Regions from separate parts of the Paenibacillus sp. FSL M7-0656 genome, predicted to be linked through region 2. Evidence: riboswitches for the same ligand, from Rfam matches in the RefSeq annotation. Region 2 holds a riboswitch; the other holds the start of a gene.
What was found. Region 2 has a riboswitch for FMN ahead of MHI01_RS01205 (DMT family transporter). Riboswitches for the same ligand answer to the same signal wherever they lie in the genome.
Positions count from the first base shown of each region.

Region 1 (3,416 bases), 6.6 Mb from region 2:
TAAAGAACCTAACTTTCTACTTTCAAATCCATTTATTTATTCAGGCCACACCGGAATACCGCCAATGCTGATATTATCTCCAACTTGTTCAATCTCCAACTGATTCAATTGAATTGCCTGATTCATACGTTCCACACCCTCGAAGCGGAAGCTTCCAGGTGTATCATAACCGCCTACAATCTTCGGAGCGATAAACATGAGCAGTCGATCAACCAACCGTGCCTCCAGCATAGCTCCATTCAAGGTACCTCCACCTTCAAGCAAAATTGAACCAATGTCACGCTCACCCAACTTGCTAAGTCCGTTTAACAGATCCACACGTGGTCCAGGACCACAGCGTATAATTTCGACGCCATAGGCTTCCAAACGTTCAGCAGCTTCAGGACTGGCTTCGTCTGTTGTCAGCACCCATGTTGGAGCAAGACCATCCTTAACCATTTTGGCACCTACGGGAAGCCGTAACTTGGAATCCACTACAATGCGCACTGGACTAATGCCTTCGACTTGCAAACGGGTTGTTAGTTCCGGATTATCGGCGATTACCGTGTCGACGCCAACCATAATTCCCTGGTGACGATGACGAAGGGCATGCACAATCTCACGAGCAGGCTCGTTGGAGATCCACTTGCTGTCTCCGCTGCGAGTAGCAATTTTCCCATCCAAAGTTGTAGCTGTCTTCAACGTCACAAAAGGTAGACCCGTTGTAATAAACTTAATGAATTTTTCATTCATGCGTCTTCCTCGCTCACGCAGTACGCCAACTTCAACTTCAATGCCTTGTTGACGAAGCATGCTTATGCCCCTGCCGGATACTTGCGGATTTGGATCTTCACAACATACCACAACACGTTTCACCTTTTCATGAATCAGGCGTTCACTACAAGGTGGCGTCTTGCCATAATGACTACAAGGCTCAAGTGTAACGTATACCGTACTTCCTTCTGCATCACTGCCTGCCATGTTAAGTGCATGCACCTCTGCATGACCGGTCCCACGTTTCAGATGGCTTCCCAGGCCTACAATACGGCCTTCTTTCACTACTACACATCCAACAACCGGATTAATCCCCGTCTGTCCCTGTGCTCGTTCCGCCATATCCAATGCCAGTGCCATATAAAATTCATCATTGATCATTTCCAAATCCGTTCACCCCGCGGTTTAAAGTCTTGTTTATTAAAAAATCCCCGTCGAACAATCAGTTCGATGGGGATGATGAGAGACAAATGTCACCAGCAGGAGTGAAATGGATACAGCACGCCAACACTTTGCCCAAAACTTCATTTCGGGCAAGTGAAAATAGACACATACCTTAATGAACATCAATTACAGGTAAAGAGCTTTTATAGTGCGGCATATGTATGGAACTGTCCGGCGTAACCGGATCTTCCCTGCACAGTGCAAGACATCACAAATCGTGACTGTGCAGCAATACTCCTGCTGAATGCAAACCTGTTAGGTCTGCACCTCTCCTTCTCCCATCCAGACTATACTGTCGGTTCTGGAATTACACCAGATCAGCCATCTGCCAATGGCAGACAGGTCACGGACTTTGCATCAAGTGCTGGACACATAGGTCCTTACACTTCCTGCATCACCGCCGGTAGGGAATTGCACCCTGCCCTGAAGGATTGCTTTCGTTATTACTTGGATGTTAGCACTTTAATGCCAAAAAATCAATTGTTTTTTGTTCCTTTTTGTCACATACTAACTTTTAATAAGCTAAGAAACAACAAAAAACCGCTTCCTCTCAAGGAGGCACGGTTTTTGTTTGGAGACACATTTCACATCCATCGTATCATTCTACATATCAGGAAAACACCAGCTCGCCATATGCTTTAATTCTTTGGCATTATGGAATGGAGTGCGATCAGGTTCTTGCAGGGGCGAAGTCGGAAGCGGGAACTCTCTTGCCACCCTTCTGACCCAACTTGTGGAATCGATCGCAATAGCCGAGCATTTCCAGCGTCCATTCGCTCTCGGTCGAAACGTCCCATGCAAATCTGCTTTACCCGGCATCTCTGGAAAGACACCATCCAGATATTCAACGATGACGCGCTTGTCTCTGACTTCATGACAATATACAGTCACCCATACACCTTCTCGGACCCGAACAGCATACACATCGCCAGACTGTACCTCCCCGGTACCTGCATCAGGAGATGCCTTTGGTACTTTTCCACGAACACTTCTCTTCTTCTCCAATGCCCCTAAGATCGTGTCCTTTAGAGCTGGACTCTCATCAGGCTTATCCGCAAGAGATATATTATTCAGATCATAATCATGAAATATCTTGTTCAGGTTGTTCTCATTAATTCCGACAGATGAGTCCCACCACGCCAGAGGGGCCTGCACTTCCACCCGCACATTGGGGCGTGCGTCACGCTGCATATAAGAGGTGAATTCCGTGATCATTCCGGGATGTTCCGGCGTATCCAATATGCCAATCAGAGCTAACGTCTCAAGCAAATCACGGTAAGCATATTCCTTCTGTGTAGGCAAAAGACGTTCCTTCTTGAGCGCTACTGCTGCCTTGCTGTAACGTGTTTTGGGAGGTAATTCGCGCAGCACCGTTAACACCGCACGGAATGTCCAGCGGTCGTACTCATTGGGTATTGGAAGCTCCTGTGCGGTAGCCAGCTCTCGAAGTGCCAACACGCATCCAAAAGGATCACCGTCCAACGGGGTTCCATTGGTCATCCGCCAATACCATTGCAGCGTTGTGTCGGTTGCTTGATCTACACTTAATCCGCAGATCTTACAAGTGTTCGAAGATGGATATGGCGTATGTTCATGACTTGGCATACTGCTCGCAATAAGCTTGCCCGTAAGCAACGAGCGCCAGATCATGGGTGCTGACCACAAAGAGGATACAAAGGCCTGCGCTGCATCATTGATCGTCCATTGATTCGCAACTTTTTTCAGCTCAGTAATCGTTTCATCATGTTGCGGACGTACAAAGCGATTCGGTTCATGCCCGGCTGTCTCAAGCGCTTCTCGATCCTTTACGGATAGACTATCCGGAACGACATGGCGCGATGCCTGCAATTCTTCATCCCACAACGTGCGCTCACTATAAATTTGTTTTAACAAGCTTAGCTGAGTAACCATATCCAAGGTTTTATTCATCCTTTCTAATTATCGATTTGAAGTATGTAAAAATAAAAAAAGTGCTTCTATAAGAGAAGCACTTCATGTTTGGATCCAGTTAAGGTGAAGGTATTAAGCTTCTACAACTTCAACAGTTTCCATTTTGTCTTTACCTTCTAAAGCGTCCACGAACTCCATACCTTTAGTTACTTTACCAAATACAGTATGTTGTCCATCCAAATGTGGTTGCGGTTGGTAGCAGATATAGAACTGGCTTCCACCTGTGTTACGGCCAGCATGTGCCATAGCAAGTGTTCCGCGCTCATGTT
Region 1 covers NZ_JBBOOT010000001.1:6,852,492-6,855,907, reverse strand. The annotation lists gene ribD (bifunctional diaminohydroxyphosphoribosylaminopyrimidine deaminase/5-amino-6-(5-phosphoribosylamino)uracil reductase RibD) at 37-1,140, opposite strand; FMN riboswitch at 1,464-1,632, opposite strand; gene MHI01_RS30020 (hypothetical protein) at 1,801-3,108, opposite strand; gene MHI01_RS30015 (peptidylprolyl isomerase) at 3,220-3,416, opposite strand, start outside.
Region 1: another riboswitch for FMN. It lies ahead of ribD (bifunctional diaminohydroxyphosphoribosylaminopyrimidine deaminase/5-amino-6-(5-phosphoribosylamino)uracil reductase RibD); the one in region 2 lies ahead of MHI01_RS01205 (DMT family transporter).

Region 2 (3,416 bases):
AATAATCATCGATGAAGCATCAATGATCTCCGCATCCGGAATATCCAGGTCGGGCTGAATAGCCATGATCAGTGAATCCTGAATCAGAACGTCCGCCCTCTTATACTGTCCAATTTTAGCATCCATCGACAACACACAGCCATTTTTCAACAGATAACTTGTCCGCACAAGAAACATCTCCCATCTATTTTGGTTTGAAAGACGATCACATCCTGCTTACGAATCTGTACTGCTTCTGACTATTTTTTCGCTAGTATATATACATTATATAGTTATTGTTAGTATTTATCAATTTTGGGATTTACGTTTCGCCCGAAATCTTCTGACCTTCATCAGATTGCCACACATCTTATCATCACAGTACTTCTGTGTTCTGCTTCGGGTATCATCATAGAACATCCAGCGACAATCCGAATTATCACAGATCCGAATCCTGCCGCCTTCTCCCTCTACCAAAGTCAAAGCAAAGTCAGCAGCTACCTCAGCCATAACCTGACTCCAATGTGCTTCTACAGCTACCAGTTGGAGTTTCAGTTCCTGATCAATTGTAGTCAATGTTCTTCTCACATGCCCTGCTTCCATAACGCCGTTCAACCATTGTTTTTCTATATCCGTTAATGATGCTCCAGAAGATAAGCGGGCTCCAAGAGCTATCAATTCATTCCTGAAATTTCTCATCGACAACTCCTCTTCTGGAGATGCAGGGACAGAAGCGTTAAGTTGCCATCGTTCCAGAAAATCTTGCTGCCAGCTCGCCTTCCCGAGCCTGTCCTCCGATCGATCTCCCCCACGCCAGTCATGATAATCGCTGTTTACAAAATCGGTCCATAACCTGTCCATATATACCTCCGTTCATCGTAACTATCTAATTAAATAAAGAAGGTTACAACTCATCTTTGATGTGTTATATTAAGTGTAACCTTATTAATCAGTTTTAGCTAGTTACATCACCTATCACAATTATACGCAAGGAGGAAAAGGCAATGACGAACACAACAGCACTAGATGTGTTACTTATTCAAAAGGATGATACTTGGGATCAATGTAATTGGATTGTACCTTTGTCGAAATCCTTGGAGGGTCTTACAGCAGAACAAAGCAGCCTGGATTCCACCTTCAGGGGGATTAAGCATCTGGCAGTTGGTTAACCATATGTATTATTACAACCATCGCTTATTATGTCGCATGCAAGGTAAGGAGCCTACCCTTCCTGCTGTAGACTCCAATGAATACACATTTGGGAATCCTGGAGATGCAACGGACGCAGCCGGATGGAATACACTGCTGCAGGGTACAACTCGATTAGCCCAGCAGTTGCGAGATCAATTGGCTGCACTACAAGAGTCTGATCTTGAAGCCGCATATATGGACTCCGAAGAGAAATGGGCACACGAACTAGCTCGCTGGGTACTCCATGATGCGTATCACGCAGGTCAGATCGTGCTCCTTCGCAGACAGCAAGGAAGCTGGAAAATCGTTTTCTAAAAAAAATGCTTGAACTGCTAGCGCTTACAGGAATAAGATGAACTTATTAATGTTACAGCTTGTTCAACACACTATATAATTGAATAGGATCTTCGGGGTAGGGTGCAATTCCCAACCGGCGGTGATGTTCTTCGGAACTAGCCCGCGACTCGCTAATTGTTCTTAACGAAGGACATCTAGCGACTGACTTGGTGTGAATCCAAGGCCGACGGTACAGTCCGGATGAGAGAAGATCAACACATTGACATGCCGTTCACGGGAAGGCCTCTTTCCTGACGCATGTCCTTGGATGAGCCCCCGTTTATTTGGTATATACCAAAACGGGGGCTTTTGTCGATTTTGCCAACTGAAGATTCCGTGTTCTGACGAAGGAGTCCTGAATATGGAAAAGACATCAGCAGCATCACCTGTTTACCGCAAGGAACGAAGTAATACCGGATTCTGGCTTGTAGTTCTCGGCGCCGCCTTATGGGGTGTCGACCCACTCTTCCGAATTATTTTGCTAAACACGATGACATCCACGCAGATTGTACTGGTGGAACATATCATCGTCAGCCTTATTGCCATTCCCGTACTGTGGAAATTTCGGGCTGATCTGAAAAACCTGCGTGCTCGCCACTGGATTGCCGTGATTTTTATCTCATGGGGAGGATCAGCACTCGCAACGGTATTGTTCACCATGGCGCTTACACATAACGATCCGAATACGGTGCTTTTATTGCAAAAAATGCAACCACTCTTCGCTATCGTGCTGGCTAAACTGTTACTAAAAGAAACGTTACCACGTCGCTTCGGTGGATTGTTCTTCATTGCATTAGCAGGAACGTACCTACTTACATTTGGCTTCACATTGCCATTAGGTAACTGGGACAACTGGATTCATGCTGGAAGCTTGTTATCCCTTGGGGCCGCTGCCTTATGGGGAGGTTCAACCGTTATGGGACGATTGATGCTGGGACAGGCGCGTTATGAAACGGTCACCTCCCTGCGCTTTGTCGTTGCTCTTCCCCTCCTGATCTTTATGACGTGGAATGAAGGTGCAGCATGGACATTCCCGTCCGGAACGGGTGAACAGACCGCTGTCATCCTCAACATTCTCGGTCAGGCATTGTTGCCAGGTTTGCTAAGTCTTCTGTTGTATTACAAAGGTCTGTCGTCAACCAAAGCCTCTGTTGCAACACTCGCAGAACTTAGCTTCCCGATGGCGGGTGTGTTGGTGAACTGGATTGCTTTCCGTACACTGATTACATGGGAGCAGCTGCTTGGTTTTATTCTGATCTGGGTGGCCCTCTTCGCCATTTCCAGACAGCAGGAAAGATCATCAACTGCGGCCGATGCTGCACCAAAGCTGCGTACAGAATAAGTAGATATATCTGAGGTTCACATATAAACAAATAGTCAAATATAAAATAAAACCATTGCACATCAAATTAGATGAGCATTGGTTTTTTTATTGCCATTACTCGATATTACTCGTTCATTTTTTCAATTAGCAATATGAGCTATTAACCCTGTGCTTTATTTCTATATCGCATATGCAAATACTCCCCCTCTTTTCCCTCCAACCTCATAACGAGTATGCATATCATCGCACTACGATTCTTCTATGTTTTGTCTTTTGTCTAATCCGGTGGTACGATGACATATGGAATAAACAGATGAATTATATTCAGAGAGGAACGATCATGATGTCTTCATTCTCATATACCTCCTACGACGCCGTAGGTTTGGCTGAACTGATCCGATCCCGGGAAGTATCCCCGGTTGAAATGCTTGAAGCGGCGTTTGCACGCCTTGAAGAAGTGAATCCGCAACTTAATGCGGTTATTCGTACATATGAAAATCGCGCACGTGAGGAAGCCGGTTTGGTTCGCCCTGGAGAACAACCTTTTGCCGGTGTGCCCCTGCTCCTGAAAGATATCTCGCAATCC
Region 2 covers NZ_JBBOOT010000001.1:284,661-288,076, reverse strand. The annotation lists gene MHI01_RS01225 (amidohydrolase family protein) at 1-177, opposite strand, end outside; gene MHI01_RS01220 (CGNR zinc finger domain-containing protein) at 289-840, opposite strand; gene MHI01_RS01215 (hypothetical protein) at 984-1,148, shown strand; gene MHI01_RS01210 (DinB family protein) at 1,141-1,485, shown strand; FMN riboswitch at 1,570-1,723, shown strand; gene MHI01_RS01205 (DMT family transporter) at 1,868-2,848, shown strand; gene MHI01_RS01200 (amidase) at 3,174-3,416, shown strand, end outside.